One region of the Streptomyces sp. NPDC001443 genome, then DNA from elsewhere that is predicted to be linked to it. Evidence: riboswitches for the same ligand, from Rfam matches in the RefSeq annotation. Region 1 holds a riboswitch; the other holds the start of a gene.
The links. A riboswitch is a leader RNA that binds a small molecule or an ion and turns the genes downstream of it on or off. The one in region 1 is predicted to bind cyclic di-AMP.
Positions count from the first base shown of each region.

Region 2: linked by a shared signal. The riboswitch ahead of ACWC24_RS26855 (M23 family metallopeptidase) and the one ahead of ACWC24_RS38855 (M23 family metallopeptidase) in region 1 are both predicted to bind cyclic di-AMP.

Region 1 is NZ_JBSFIA010000062.1:19,118-26,605, forward strand. Features, by position in the region: gene trmB (tRNA (guanosine(46)-N7)-methyltransferase TrmB) at 55-915, shown strand; gene ACWC24_RS38845 (PrsW family intramembrane metalloprotease) at 1,020-2,336, shown strand; gene ACWC24_RS38850 (aldo/keto reductase) at 2,370-3,314, opposite strand; gene ACWC24_RS38855 (M23 family metallopeptidase) at 3,479-4,507, opposite strand; cyclic di-AMP (ydaO/yuaA leader) riboswitch at 4,518-4,683, opposite strand; gene ACWC24_RS38860 (PP2C family protein-serine/threonine phosphatase) at 4,940-6,301, opposite strand; tRNA gene ACWC24_RS38865 (tRNA-Met) at 6,487-6,560, opposite strand; gene ACWC24_RS38870 (dihydrofolate reductase family protein) at 6,624-7,488, opposite strand, start outside.
Region 2 is NZ_JBSFIA010000029.1:93-7,580, reverse strand. Features, by position in the region: gene ACWC24_RS26870 (DNA gyrase/topoisomerase IV subunit A) at 1-2,307, opposite strand, end outside; gene ACWC24_RS26865 (M16 family metallopeptidase) at 2,577-3,980, shown strand; gene ACWC24_RS26860 (M16 family metallopeptidase) at 3,977-5,365, shown strand; cyclic di-AMP (ydaO/yuaA leader) riboswitch at 5,566-5,725, shown strand; gene ACWC24_RS26855 (M23 family metallopeptidase) at 5,738-6,490, shown strand; gene ACWC24_RS26850 (GntR family transcriptional regulator) at 6,704-7,399, shown strand.

The DNA.
Region 1 (7,488 bases):
GGGCCGACCGCCCCGGCCGGGGCGGTCGGTGGGCGCCGTAAAATCGACTTCACTGTGTCTGAGCTGAACACCTCCCCCGAAGCGCCCCGGCCCGCTCCCGAAGCACCACGGCAGGGGCCGGGCCCCGCCGTGCCCGACCGGCCCGCCCGGCCGAAGGGAGAGCCCCGCTTCCCCGACGGCCCGCAGGCCGATCCCGCCGGGTCGCACTTCGAGCGGCGGATCCGCAGCTTCCAGCCGCGGCGCAGCCGGGTGACCACTGGACAGGCGGACGCATTGCAGCGGCTGTGGTCCCGGTGGGGGCTCGACATCGACGGACAGCGCGTCGTCGACCTCGGCGAGCTGTTCGGCAACGGCAACCCGGTGGTGCTGGAGATCGGTTTCGGGATGGGCGAGGCGACCGCGCAGATGGCCGCCGCCGACCCGGACACCAACGTGCTCGGCGTGGACGTGCACACCCCGGGCCAGGGCAACCTGCTCAACCTGGCCGACCACCACGGGCTGTCCAACGTCCGGGTGGCCAACGGGGACGCCATCATCCTGCTGCGCGAGATGCTCGCTCCCGATTCCCTCGCCGGGCTGCGCGTCTACTTCCCCGACCCGTGGCCCAAGAAGCGCCACCACAAGCGGCGGCTGATCCAGCCGGAGTTCCTCGATCTCGCCGCGACCCGGCTGCGGCCCGGCGCGGTCGTGCACTGCGCCACCGACTGGGAGCCGTACGCCGAGCAGATGCTCGAGGTGCTCGACGCTCACCCCGACTTCGAGAACACCCGTGACGAAGGCGGTTTCTCGCCCCGTCCCGCGTTCCGGCCCGTGACCCGTTTCGAGGGCCAGGGACTGGACAAGGGACATGTCGTGAACGATCTGCTCTTCCGTCGCGTACAGCACCGCGAGCCGCAGGAGCTGCGGCCGTTGTAGGCACGGCGGCCGTGGCAGCCGTGGTGAACACGGCCGCCCGGGCTGCCGGGCCGGCGGCACAAAAGGAACAGCAGGACCAGCTCTCCCTCGTTAGGGTCAATGCCGTGGCGACCGTTCCCCCGTATCCGACGCACCCCTTCGGCCCCGCCGCAGGTGGGGTCCGGCACCCACGCTGGTGGCAGCGCACAGGGGTGCGGTACGGCGCCGTGATCACTTTGCTGGCGCTCTCCGGACTCGTCATCCTGGCGCTGGTGCGCCGTCAGACCGGCACCGAGGGATTCCTGGTCGGTCTCGGACTCGCGGTCCTGCCGGTGCCGTTGCTCGTCACCGCCTTCCGCTGGCTGGACCGGGTCCAGCCGGGCCCCTGGCGCAATCTGCTGTTCGCCTTCGCCTGGGGCGCCTGCGCGGCGGCGCTGATCGCGATCGTCGCCAACAGCTTCGCGACCGAGTGGATAGCGACGGCGACGGCGGATCCGTCGGGTGCCGACACCCTCGGCGCGACCGTGATAGCGCCCGTGGTCGAGGAGTCCGCCAAGGCCGCCGCCGTGCTGTTGCTCTTCCTCTTCCGCAGAAGGGACTTCACCGGCATCGTCGACGGGGTCGTCATAGCCGGGGTGACCGCGACCGGCTTCGCGTTCACCGAGAACATCCTCTATCTCGGCACCGCCTTCGGCACCGACCAGCTCAGCGGGGGCCGGGGCATCGCCTCCGTCACCGCGGCGACCTTCTTCGTCCGCGTCATCATGTCGCCGTTCGCGCACCCCCTGTTCACCGTCCTCACCGGCATCGGCTTCGGCCTCGCCGCGCTCTGCCCGGACCGGCAGCGCGTGCGCCGGGTACTGCTGCCACCGGGCGGACTGCTGCTCGCGATGGGCATGCACGCGTTCTGGAACGGCTCCGCGACCTTCGGCGAGTACGGGTTCTTCGCCGTCTACGGGCTGTTCATGGTGCCCGCGTTCGGCCTGCTGACCTGGCTGGTGATCTGGACCCGCCAGCGCGAACTGCGTTCGGTCTACGAGGAGTTGCCCGCGTACGTCGCCGCGGGCTGGCTGAGCCCGGCCGAGCCGTACGCGCTCGGCTCGATGCGGGCCCGGCGGCTGGCCCGCGAGTACGCCGGGCACCACCTCGGCAAGCCCGCCGAGCGGACGGTGGCGGAGTACGAGACGTACGCGACCTCGCTGGCGGCCCTGCGGCGCAGGGGACGCAGGGGCCGGGCCGGTGCCGACTTCGTCGTACGGGAACGGGAACTGCTGCACGAGTTGTGGCGGCGCCGGGAGGTGGCGCGGCCCGCGCTGGACTACGCGGCGCGGGCGACGGCACCGCCGGTACCGGTGATGATGCCGGCGCCTCCCCCGGTGGCCTGGCCGGCGTACGGCTATCCGGCGGCGGCCTACCCCGCCTACAACCCGTACCGGTCGTAGCCCCGGGGGAGACGGGGAGACGGGCGGGCCGGATCAGGCCGATGCCTGCGTGAGGCGCGCGACCTCCGGTTCCGTCAGCTCCAGTTCCGCGACGCCGAGCAGGGCCGGCAGCTGGTCCACCGTCCGCGCGGAGGCGATCGGGGCGAGCACCGTGGGCCGGGCGGCGAGCCAGGCCAGGGCGACGGTGGCGACCGGGACGTCATGGGCGCCGGCGATCTCGTCGAGGGCGGCGAGGACCTTGCGGCCGCGGTCGGTCTCCAGGTGCTTGGCGGCGCCGGTGGCCCGCGCGCTGTCGACCGTCGTGCCGGGGCGGTACTTGCCCGTGAGGAATCCGGAGGCGAGGGCGAAGTAGGGGACGGCCGCGAGGCCGAACCGGTCGGCGACGTCCTGGAGTTCTCCCTCGTAGGTGTCGCGCGAGACCAGGTTGTAGTGGGGCTGGAGGGCCACGTACCGGGCCAGGCCCTCGCGGTCGGAGAACTCCAGGGACTCGCGCAGCCGCTCGGGGGAGATGTTGGAGGCGCCGATCTGGCGCACCTTGCCCGCCCGCACCAGTTCGTCGAGCGCGCCGACGATCTCCTCGACCGGCACCTCGGGCTTGTCGAAGTGGGTGTAGTAGAGGTCGATGTGGTCGGTGCCGAGGCGGCGCAGCGAGGCGTCGGCGGCGGCCTTGATGTTGGCGGCGGTCAGACCGGGGAACCCGGGGTGCTGGCTGACCTTGGTGGCGATGACGACGTCGGCGCGGTTGCCGCGGGCCCTGACCCAGTTGCCGATGATCGTCTCGGACTCGCCGCCCTGATTGCCGTCGACCCAGGCCGAGTAGGAGTCCGCGGTGTCGATGAAGTTGCCGCCGGCGGCCGTGTAGGCGTCGAGTACGGCGAAGGACCGGTCCTGGTCGGCGGTCCAGCCGAAGACGTTGCCGCCGAGGGCCAGCGGGAAGACCTCGAGGTCGGAGGAACCGAGCTTGCGAAGAGAAGTCATGCTCAGTGTCAACGCTCGGCTCTGAAGTTGATATTCCGTACGACTGTCCCGCGGTCCACCCGTTCCCGGGACCCGTGCCCGGGCAGCGGAAAACCGGCGGTCCTGGCGTCGGGGGGTGTCGCCAGGACCGCCGGAGGTTCAGGAGAACCGGGGAGCCCGGGTCGTCAGGGGGTGAGTCCCTTGCCGCGCAGCCAGGCCATCGGGTCGATGCCGTCCGCGCTGCCGCCCGGGTGGACCTCCAGGTGCAGGTGCGGACCGGTGACGTTGCCGGTGGCGCCGACCCGGCCGATGACATCACCGGTGGCGACCTTCTGCCCGACGCTGACGCTGATCGAGGACTGGTGGCAGAACCACAGCTCGGTGCCGTCGTCGAGGGTGAGGATCGTGCGGTAGCCGTAGGAGCCGGCCCAGCCCGCCTCGGTGATCGTGCCGCTGTGGATCGCCTTGATGAGCGTTCCGGTGGGCGCGGCGAAGTCGAGGCCCGTGTGATACCCGGAGGACCACATGGAGCCGGCCTCGCCGAAGGTCGAGGTGATCGTGTACGAGGAGGTCGGCAGCGTGTACTGCTTGGCGAGCTCGGCCAGGCGCTCGGCCTCGGCCTTCTTCGCGGCCTCTTCCTCCGCCTTCTTCTTGGCGGCCTCGGCCTTGTCCTTGGCCTCCTGCTCCGCCTTGGCGGCCGCGTCGGTGGCGGCCTTCTCGGCAGCGGCGGCGGCCTTGGCATCGACCTGGGTCTGCTGCTGCTCGGCCTGGGCCATGATCCGGCTGCGCAGCGCCTCGCCGGCGTCGGTGGCGCCCTGGGCGGTGTCGGCGGTGGTCACGCCGATGCCGCTGAGCGGGGTCGCGACGTCCTGCGTGGTCTCGGCGGGCTTCTCGTCCGACAGCAGGGAGCCGACGGAGGGAAGGTCGGGCATGGAGATGGAGACCGGCGGCTTGCCGGTGTTGGCGCTGGCCATTCCGCCACCGGCCACGGCGGCTATGACACCGACGCCCAGGACGGTGGAGCTGCGGGCGAGTCCCCCGCCACGCTGCTTGGCGACGCGATGCTTGCCGCGCGGGGGGCGAACGGTCTCCGCGGTGGGATTCCATTCCTCCCACGGACCCTCGTCGGTGCGGTAGCTGCCGAAGCCGAAGGGCTCGGTGCTGGTCTGGCTCGGCACGAACGGGGCCTCTGGGGCAGGCGGGTTGGACGCCACTTGGGCGTGCTCCTTCCTTCCTTCTCGCCTACCGGGTTAGCTGACGGGTTCGGAGCAGGAAGGTCTCCTACGCGCGTATACCGCCTGTCACTGATGTCGCTGACAGTGGTGGCCGTGCGATTCACCCCAGGGTGTTGGTTCCCCGGTTCCCTTACGGGATTCGGCGCGTGCGCACGGAGCCGCCTTGTGACGGCTGGGACGACCGCGCTGCGTTATCGAACGTTAATGGGCACGAGGGCAGGATTCCAAGCCGTTCCGCTTGATCAATAACATTTTTGGCCAGGACTTAAGGCGATGACCGGCGAAAATCGGGTGAGTTGCCCCTTGTGCGGAGCGCGCGGGCAACACCTCAGGAGTCACGGCGGTTTTGATGGTGACTCAGATGTTATGCGCAGGGGGGTCGTCCGGTCACTCCACGTGACGACGGCGTGGTCAGGGACGCCGGACGGCGAGCAGGGCCATGTCGTCCGTCAGACCTCCCCCGCAGTGCCGGTGCACGTCCCGCGCGAGAGCGGCGAGCAGTTCCTCGGGATCGCGGAAGGAGCGGCCGGCGAGCCGCTCCTCGGGGTCGTAGAAACGGCCTTGGACGTCGCGCGCCTCGGAGACGCCGTCGGTGTGCAGGAGCAGGGTGGCGCCCCTGGGGAACCGGGTCTCCTCCGCGCGGTCGGGCCGGCTGCCCAGCTCGCCCATGCCGAGCGGCAGGGCCGGCTCCTGGGCCGGCAGGGGGCGCACGGTGCCGTCCGGGTCCAGCAGCAGCGGTGGCGGATGCCCGCGACTGAGGATCCGCACCGTCTCCTCCCCGTGCGGGAGTTCGGCGAGCACGGCGGTGGTGAAGCCCTCGAAGACGTCGGGCCCGTCGCGCCGGGTGCCCTCGCGCGCCAGCGCCCGCTCCAGCCGCTGGGCGACCGCCTCCAGGGTCGCCTCCTGCTCGGCGGCCTCCCGGAAGGCCCCGATGACCACGGCCACGGCCGCCACCGCGCCCATGCCCTTGCCCCGCACGTCCCCGACGACCAGCCGCACGCCGTGCGGGGTGTCCTGCACGGCGTAGAGGTCGCCGCCGATGCAGGCGTCGGCCTGGGCCGCCTCGTAGCGGGCGGCGACGTCGTAGCCGCCGATCCGGGCGGCGGGCTCGGGCAGCACCGCGCGCTGGGCGGCCTCGGCGATCTCGCGGGCGCTGGCGAGGCGCTGGTCGCCGCGGCGCACGACACGGTTGATGACCGCGGCCATCGCGGCGACCGTGGCCACGGTGACGATCTCGGTGACCGCGTCGGCGTCCGGGACCCGGGAGAACCGGACGTGCACGGCGTACGCGCCGACGACGGCGGCCACCCCCGTGACGGCGGTCCCGAGGAAGGAGCACAGCGGGGCCGCCACCAGCGGGGCGGCCGTGAAGAGGGGCGCCGCGGTGAAGCCGCGGGGCGTGCAGATGCCGTAGACGGCACCGCCGACGGCCAGCAGCGCGGGGAGCACCCGCAGGAGGCGGATCCGCCGTTCCTCGCCGGTGGCGTCGGCGGGTACGGGCGCCCCGGACGGCGCGGGGGCGGTGGGCGAGGCGGGCGAGGCCGGTGCTTGACCACCGGGGCCAGGATCCGGGGCCGGGTCGAGGGCCGGGTCCGGGTCGAGGGCCGGGTCCGGGTCGAGGGCCGGGTCCGGGTCGAGGGCCGGGTCGGGCGGAAGGCGGCCACCCGCGCGTGCGTACGGGACGAGGTGGTCGTCCGCGGCCGCCGTGCCGGACCCCTCGGCCGCGCCGGGTTCCTCGTGCGGCCCCTCACCCGTCAGGTCACCAGAGCGCACCACTCGTCTCCCGCCGTCTCCAGCCACGAAGGTCCAGATTCGCCGGAGTCGGCGCGCGGGGCGAGTGATGTTGGGCCGACCGGATGACGGCGACGGCAGGAACGGCATCGCGCGAACGCCGGGAGCCGCGATGAAAACACTCAGGGCCGGAATCCGTGAACTGGATTCCGGCCCTGAGCCTTCAGTAGCGGGGACAGGATTTGAACCTGCGACCTCTGGGTTATGAGCCCAGCGAGCTACCGAGCTGCTCCACCCCGCGTCGGTAGGACCAGCATACGCCATTCGCGGGTGGGAATGCACAACGGTTTGATCCGGGGCCGGCTCAGCCCGGCAGGAGGTGGCGGTTGGGCGCCTTGGCGGCCGCCTCGTAGTCCGGCAGGACGACGACATGCACTCCCTCGGCCGCCAGCAGCCCGCTGCCGTCGGCGCCGACGACGAAGGTGTCCGGCTCCCGCCAGGCCGTGACCACCCGCCGCACCCCCGCGCCGAGGATCAGCCGCGCGCACGGGGCCGGCCGGGACGCCCGCCGGGCGCACGGCTCCAGGCTGCTGTAGACGGTCGCGCCGGGAAGCCGCGGATCGGCCGGGTCGATCTTCGCCAGGGCCGCCTCCTCCGCGTGCGCGAGGGGATCGCCGCCCTCCCGGGAGTGGCCCCGGGCGAGTTCCGTGCCGTCGGCGGCCACCACCACCGCGCCCACGCTGAACGCGGTCCGCGACGGCGGGCACAGGGCCGCCAGTTCGCAGGCGAGCGCCAGCCAGTGCCGGTCGGCGGCCGGGACGGCGTCCGCGGTGCCGGGCGCGGTGGGCTCGTAGCGCATGAGGACGACGTCCTCGATCCGCCGGGTCTCCGTCAGCCGCAGCCGGCCGCCCTGGTACGCCCCCGGGCCGAACAGCCGGGGCGCGTCCGGGTCGCCGACGAAGAGCGGGGCGAGGACGAGCTGGAGTTCGTCGGCGAGTTCCTGCTGGAGCAACTGGGTGTGGACGGTGCCGCCGCCCTCGACCATGAGCCGCCGTACGCCCCGCACGTCGTGCAGGTGTTCCAGCAGCGGACGCCAGCCGAGCTCGGGGCCCAGCGCGACGACGTCGGTCGCGAGACCCGCCCGGCGGGCGCGTTCGGCGCCCCGGTCGGTGGTGTAGAGGACCTTCTCGCCGCCGGTGTGCCAGAAGTTCGCGGCCGGGTCCAGTTCG
Region 2 (7,488 bases), on a different contig from region 1:
GTCCTCGCCCTTCAGGAACCGCTGGCAGCGGACACCGCCGGTGGCACGGCCCTTGCGCGGGTACTGGTCGAACGGGGTCATCTTGCCGGTCGTCTGCACGGAGTCGTCCAGGGTGCCGCGCGAACCGGCGACGGTGAAGACGACCGCGTCCACGGCCGGGTCCACCACGGTGAACGAGATCACCTTCGCGCCCTCGGTGAGCTTGATGCCCGCCATGCCGCCCGCCGGACGGCCCTGCGGGCGCACCTGCGACGCCTGGTAGCGCAGCAGCTGCGCGTCGTCCGTGATGAAGACCAGGTCCTCCTCGCCGGTGCGCAGTTCCATCGCGCCGACGATCCGGTCACCCTCCTTGAGGGCGATGACCTCCAGCTCGTCCTTGTTGGTGGGGTAGTCCGGGACCACCCGCTTGACCACGCCCTGTTCGGTGCCGATGGCCAGACCGGGGGACGACTCGTCCAGCGTGGTCAGACAGATCAGCGTCTCGTCGTCGTCGAGGGAGACGAACTCGCCGAGCGGGGCGCCGCCCGACAGGTTCGGCGCGGACGCGGTGTCCGGGAGCTGCGGCAGGTCGACGACGTTGATCCGCAGCAGGCGGCCCGCCGAGGTGACGGCACCGATCTCGCCGCGCGCGGTGGCGGGCACCGCCGAGACGATCACGTCGTGCTTGGTGCGGTGGGCGTCGGGGTCCGCCGGGAAGGGCTCCGCGTTCGCCGTACGGGCCAGCAGGCCGGTCGACGACAGCAGCACCCGGCACGGGTCGTCCGCGACCTGGAGCGGCACGGCGGCGGCCGTGGTGCCGGCGGACTCCAGCAGCACCGTACGCCGCTCGGTGCCGAACTTCTTCGCCACCGCGGCCAGCTCGGCCGAGACCAGCTTGCGCAGCTCCGCGTCCGACTCCAGGATCCGGGTCAGCTCCGCGATCTCCGTGTTGAGCCGCTCCTGCTCCGACTCCAGCTCGATCCGGTCGAAGCGGGTCAGCCGGCGCAGCGGGGTGTCCAGGATGTACTGCGTCTGGATCTCCGACAGCCCGAAGCGCTCCATCAGGCGTTCCTTCGCCTGCGCGGAGTTGTCGCTGGAGCGGATCAGCCGGATGACCTCGTCGATGTCGACGAGCGCCGTCAGCAGGCCCTCCACCAGGTGCAGCCGGTCGCGCCGCTTGGTGCGCCGGAACTCCGAGCGGCGCCGGACGACCTCGAACCGGTGGTCGAGGTAGACCTCGAGGAGCTCCTTCAGACCCAGCGTGAGCGGCTGGCCGTCGACCAGCGCGACGTTGTTGATGCCGAAGGACTCCTCCATCGGCGTCAGCTTGTAGAGCTGCTCCAGGACCGCCTCCGGCACGAAGCCGTTCTTGATCTCGATGACCAGGCGCAGGCCGTGCGCGCGGTCGGTGAGGTCCTTGACGTCGGCGATGCCCTGGATCTTCTTCGAGCCGACCAGGTCCTTGATCTTGGCGATCACCTTCTCCGGGCCGACCGTGAAGGGCAGCTCGGTGACGATCAGGCCCTTGCGGCGGGCCGTGACGGTCTCCACCGCGACCGTGGCGCGGATCTTGAAGGTGCCGCGGCCGTTCTCGTACGCGTCCCTGATGCCGCCGAGGCCGACGATCCGGCCGCCGGTGGGCAGGTCCGGGCCCGGGACGAACCGCATCAGGGCGTCCAGGTCCGCGGCCGGATAGCGGATGAGGTGGCGGGCGGCCGCGATGACCTCGCCGAGGTTGTGCGGCGGCATGTTCGTGGCCATGCCGACCGCGATGCCCGACGAGCCGTTCACCAGGAGGTTCGGGAAGGCCGCAGGCAGCGTGGCCGGCTCCTGCTCCTGACCGTCGTAGTTGGGGGCGAAGTCGACGGTGTCCTCGTCGATCGACTCCGTCATCAGGCTCGCGGCGTCGGCGGCCCTGCACTCGGTGTACCGCATGGCGGCCGGCGGGTCGTCGTTGCCCAGCGAACCGAAGTTGCCGTGCCCGTCCACGAGCGGCACGCGCATGGAGAACGGCTGGGCCATGCGCACCAGGGCGTCGTAGATCGACGCGTCGCCGTGCGGGTGCAGCTTGCCCATCACCTCGCCGACGACACGGGCGCACTTCACATAGCCGCGCTCGGGACGCAGACCCATCTCGTTCATCTGGTACACGATGCGGCGGTGCACCGGCTTGAGGCCGTCGCGGGCGTCAGGCAGCGCGCGGGAGTAGATGACCGAGTACGCGTACTCGAGGAAGGAGCCCTGCATCTCGTCGACGACGTCGATGTCGAGGATCCGCTCCTCGTACGAGTCGTCGGGCGGCGGGGTCTTCGTGCTGCGGCGGGCCATCGCTGCCGGCTCCTTGCTGACGCGTGAACGGGTTCTGACGCGGACCATTGTGGACCGCGCTACTGACAGTGCGGGCGGGGCCCCGGCGTCGTCCGCCCGGCCCGGTGTGGAGCGGCGCCTGCCTCCACGACTGCCCGCAGGCTACGCGATCTCGCTCTCGGCGTACGTCCGGCGGGAACTTCGCCCATGGTCCGCCCGCTTGCATACAGTGGCAGGACAGGCACGAAACGCGCGGTCGGACGACCGCGTCCGCGATCGAAGGGACGTACATGCCCATGGGTCACACGGCCACAGCCGAGGCAGGCTCCGGGGGCCTGACAGCGACCGAGCACCGCTTGGCCAACGGCCTTCGCGTGGTGCTCTCCGAGGACCATCTGACCCCGGTCGCGGCGGTGTGCCTCTGGTACGACGTCGGCTCCCGCCACGAAGTCAAGGGCCGTACGGGCCTGGCTCACCTCTTCGAGCACCTGATGTTCCAGGGGTCCGGACAGGTCAAGGGCAACGGCCACTTCGAGCTGGTGCAGGGCGCGGGCGGCTCGCTGAACGGCACCACCAGCTTCGAGCGCACCAACTACTTCGAGACCATGCCCACCCACCAGCTGGAGCTCGCCCTCTGGCTGGAGGCCGACCGCATGGGCTCCCTGCTCGCCGCCCTCGACGACGAGTCCATGGAGAACCAGCGGGACGTCGTCAAGAACGAGCGCCGCCAGCGCTACGACAACGTGCCCTACGGCACCGCGTTCGAGAAGCTGACCGCCCTCGCGTACCCGGAGGGCCACCCCTACCACCACACGCCCATCGGCTCGATGGCCGACCTGGACGCGGCCACCCTGGAGGACGCGCGGGCGTTCTTCCGGACGTACTACGCGCCGAACAACGCCGTGCTCTCCGTGGTCGGCGACATCGACCCGGCGCAGACGCTCGCCTGGGTCGAGAAGTACTTCGGTTCCATCGCCTCCCACGACGGCAAGCCCGCCCCGCGCGACGGCTCGCTGCCCGAGGTCATCGGCGGTCAGCTCCGCGAGGTCGTCGAGGAGGAGGTCCCGGCGCGCGCCCTGATGGCCGCCTACCGGCTGCCGCACGACGGCACGCGCGCGTGCGACGCCGCCGACCTGGCGCTGACCGTCCTGGGCGGCGGGGAGTCCTCCCGCCTCTACAACCGGCTGGTACGGCGCGACCGTACGGCGGTCGCGGCCGGCTTCGGCCTGCTGCGGCTGGCGGGGGCGCCCTCCCTGGGCTGGCTGGACGTGAAGACCTCCGGTGACGTCGAGGTGCCGGTCATCGAGGCCGCCATCGACGAGGAGCTCGCCCGGTTCGCCGAGGAGGGTCCCACGGAGGAGGAGATGGAGCGCGCCCAGGCCCAGTTGGAGCGCGAGTGGCTGGACCGGCTGGGCACGGTCGCGGGCCGCGCCGACGAACTGTGCCGCTACGCCGTCCTGTTCGGCGACCCGCAGCTCGCCCTCACCGCCGTCGGGCGGGTGCTGGAAGTGACGGCCGAGGAGGTCCAGGAGGTCGCCAAGGCCCGCCTGCGCCCCGACAACCGCGCGGTGCTCGTGTACGAGCCGACCGTCCCCGAGGCGCTGGACGAGGCCGAGGCCGCGGAGCGCACCGAAGACCCGGAGTCCGCGGCGACCGTGGAAGCCACCGACGAGACCGAGGAGGCGGCCCAGTGACCGAGCTCGCCACGATGCAGTTCCACCCCCAGCCCCGGCCGGGAGATGCCAGGCCCTGGGCGTTCCCGGCGCCGGAGCGCGGCACCCTGGACAACGGCCTGACGCTCCTGCGCTGCCACCGCCCCGGCCAGCAGGTCGTCGCCGTCGAGGTGCTCCTCGACGCGCCGCTGGAGGCCGAGCCGGCCGGTCTCGACGGCGTGGCCACGATCATGGCGCGGGCCTTCTCGGAGGGCACCGACAAGCTCTCCGCGGAGGAGTTCGCCGCCGAACTGGAGCGCTGCGGCGCCACGCTGGACGCGCACGCCGACCACCCCGGCGTACGGCTGAGTCTCGAAGTGCCGGTCTCGCGCCTGGCGAAGGCGCTCGGCCTGCTCGCCGACGCCCTGCGCGCGCCGGCCTTCGCGGACAGCGAGGTCGAGCGGCTGGTGCGCAACCGGCTCGACGAGATCCCGCACGAGCTGGCCAACCCCGCGAGCCGCGCGGCCAAGGAGCTCTCCAAGGAGCTGTTCCCGGCGGCCTCGCGGATGTCGCGCCCCCGCCGGGGCACCGAGGAGACGGTCGTGAAGATCGACTCCGCGGCCGTGCGCGCCTTCTACGACCGGCATGTCCGCCCCGCCACGGCCACCGCCGTGATCGTCGGCGACCTCGCGGGCATCGACCTGGACGAGCTGCTCGGCGACACCCTGGGGGCCTGGAAGGGCTCCTCGGCCGAGCCCCGCCCGGTGCCGCCGGTGAACGCCGACGACACCGGCCGCGTCGTCATCGTGGACCGCCCCGGCGCGGTCCAGACGCAGCTGCTGATCGGCCGCACCGGGGCCGACCGGCACGACCGGGTCTGGCCCGCGCAGGTGCTCGGCACGTACTGCCTCGGCGGCACCCTCACCTCCCGGCTGGACCGCGTCCTGCGGGAGGAGAAGGGCTACACCTACGGCGTGCGCGCGTTCGGCCAGGTGCTCCGGTCGGCGCCGGACGGCACGGGCGCCGCGATGCTCGCGATCAGCGGCTCCGTGGACACCCCGAACACCGGTCCCGCCCTGGCGGACCTGTGGACCGTGCTGCGCACGCTCGCGGGGGAGGGCCTGACCGACGCGGAGCGCGACGTCGCCGTGCAGAACCTCGTCGGGGTGGCGCCGCTGAAGTACGAGACCGCGGCGGCCGTGGCGGCCACGCTGGCCGACCAGGTCGAGCAGCACCTGCCCGACGACTACCAGGCGACGCTCTACCAGCAGCTCGCCGCGACCGGCACGGTGGAGGCCACGGCCGCTGCCGTGAGCGCCTTCCCGGTGGACCGGCTGGTGACGATCCTCGTGGGCGACGCGGCACAGATCAAGGAGCCCGTCGAGGCGCTCGGCATCGGTGAGGTCACCGTCGTGTCCGCCGAGTAGGCACGCGCGCGAAGGGGCCCTGGCGACCTGTCGGCCGCCAGGGCCCCTGTCCGTGCAAGGAGTGTCCGAATTGGGGCGGAGACATCCTGTCTGCCGTGTGGCGTGCGCAACAAAACACGCGATCCGTTTGATGATCGAAAGGCGGCGCCCGTACCGTCATCTGAACTGTTCGTCGGGCAGTGCGCCGCATCCGCGGCAGCGGACAGTCATCGCCGAGTCCCCCGAGGCGCGAGCCAGGGGAGCCGGGGACCCATCGCAGTCCCTGGGGTGAATCGGACGTCCGCGCACGCGAGGCGTCCGTAGGAGACCTTCCTGCTCCGAACCCGTCAGCTAACCCGGTAGGCGAGAGGGAAGGAAAGGATCAGCCTCTACATGGCGTTCACGGGCGTTTCCGGCAAGCACCGTCGTCCCAGCCGGATGAAGCGCACCAGCGCTCACGCAGCCGGTATCGCGGCTCTCGCCACCACCGGCGTCGTCGGCACCCTCGCGGCCCCCGCGCTCGCCGCCGAGAACCCCGTCGAGCAGACGGGCCTCACCCCGGTCGTCACCCTCGGCGACGAGGCCGCCGAGCAGGTCGACGCCCAGGCGGCCGCCCAGCAGCAGGCGGCCGCACAGCAGCTGGCCGAGGAGATCGCCCACGCGAAGGCCGCGGCGAGGGCCGCGGCCGCCCGCAAGGCCGAGGAACGCGCCGCCCGCGAGGCCGAGCGCCAGCGCCTCAACACGTTCGTGTCGCCGATCACCGGCTCCTACGTCTCCACGGGCTACCTCGCCAGCAGCTCGCTGTGGTCCTCCGGCAGCCACACCGGCGTCGACTTCCACGCCGCCACCGGCACCACCGTCCACGCGGTCGGCTACGGCACCATCGTCGAGGCCGGCTGGGGCGGGGCCTACGGCAACCAGATCGTCATCAAGATGGACGACGGCACGTACACCCAGTACGGCCACCTGTCCTCCATCGGTGTCTCGGTGGGCCAGCGGGTCGTCACCGGCCAGCAGATCGGCCTCTCCGGCGCGACCGGCAACGTCACCGGACCGCACCTGCACTTCGAGGCCCGTACGACCGCCGAGTACGGCTCGGACATCGACCCGGTCGCCTACCTCCGCAGCCACGGTGTGAACGTCTGACATCCGTCCGCGCCGCGGACGTCCGGCGACGACCGCGCGACATACCGAAGCCCCGGCTCACCGAGCCGGGGCTTTCGGCGTTTCCGGCACCGTCCTGTCCAAAAAATATCCATGGATTCCGGCCGCCCGTCGGAAATTACGTCCGATTGCAATAGAGTCGCTGAACACATGTCAATCGGCGACGTTTCACGGGCATTAAGGCGGAGGTCGGTCATGCGTATTCCGGCGCACTCGGTGTGCACGGCGATCCGGGACGACATCGTCGCCGGTGTCTACGAGCGTGGCAGCCGGCTCACCGAGGAACTTCTCGCCCGGCGCTACGGCGTCTCGCGCGTCCCCGTCCGGGAGGCCCTGCGCACGCTGGAGGCGGAGGGCTTCGTGGTGACCCGCCGGCACGCGGGCGCGTGCGTGGCGGAACCCACCGAGCAGGAGGCCTCCGACCTGCTGGAGATGCGCATGCTCCTGGAACCGCTGGGTGCCTCCCGGGCCGCCCAGCGGCGCACCGAGGCCCATCTCAAGGTGCTGCGCGGCCTGGTCCGGCTCGGCCAGGAGCGGGCCAGGCGGGGCAACAGCGAGGATCTGCGCTCCCTGGGCGGATGGTTCCACGAGACGCTCGCCCAGGCTTCCGGCAGCCAGGCGCTGACCGCCACGCTCACCCAGCTGCGACACAAGATCGCCTGGATGTACGCGACGGAGGCGCCCGCCGACCCCGTGGAGTCCTGGGCCGAGCACGGCGCGATCGTGGACGCGGTGGCGCGCGGCGACGGCGAGCGCGCACGGGCGGTCACGGCGCTGCACGCCGAGCGCGCGGGTCCGGCGCACCGACTGCGGTTCTCCGGCGCGGGCGAACGCGCCGACCGTGTGAGGACTTCGCAACATCCCGTAAACGTGACGGGTCTGCGGAATTAACAGAAGCGCCGTATACAAAGAAGAAGTATTCGGCGGAGATGTATTTCCGCTGCCCTTGTTCGCGTGTGCCGGGAATTCCTCGTCGCACT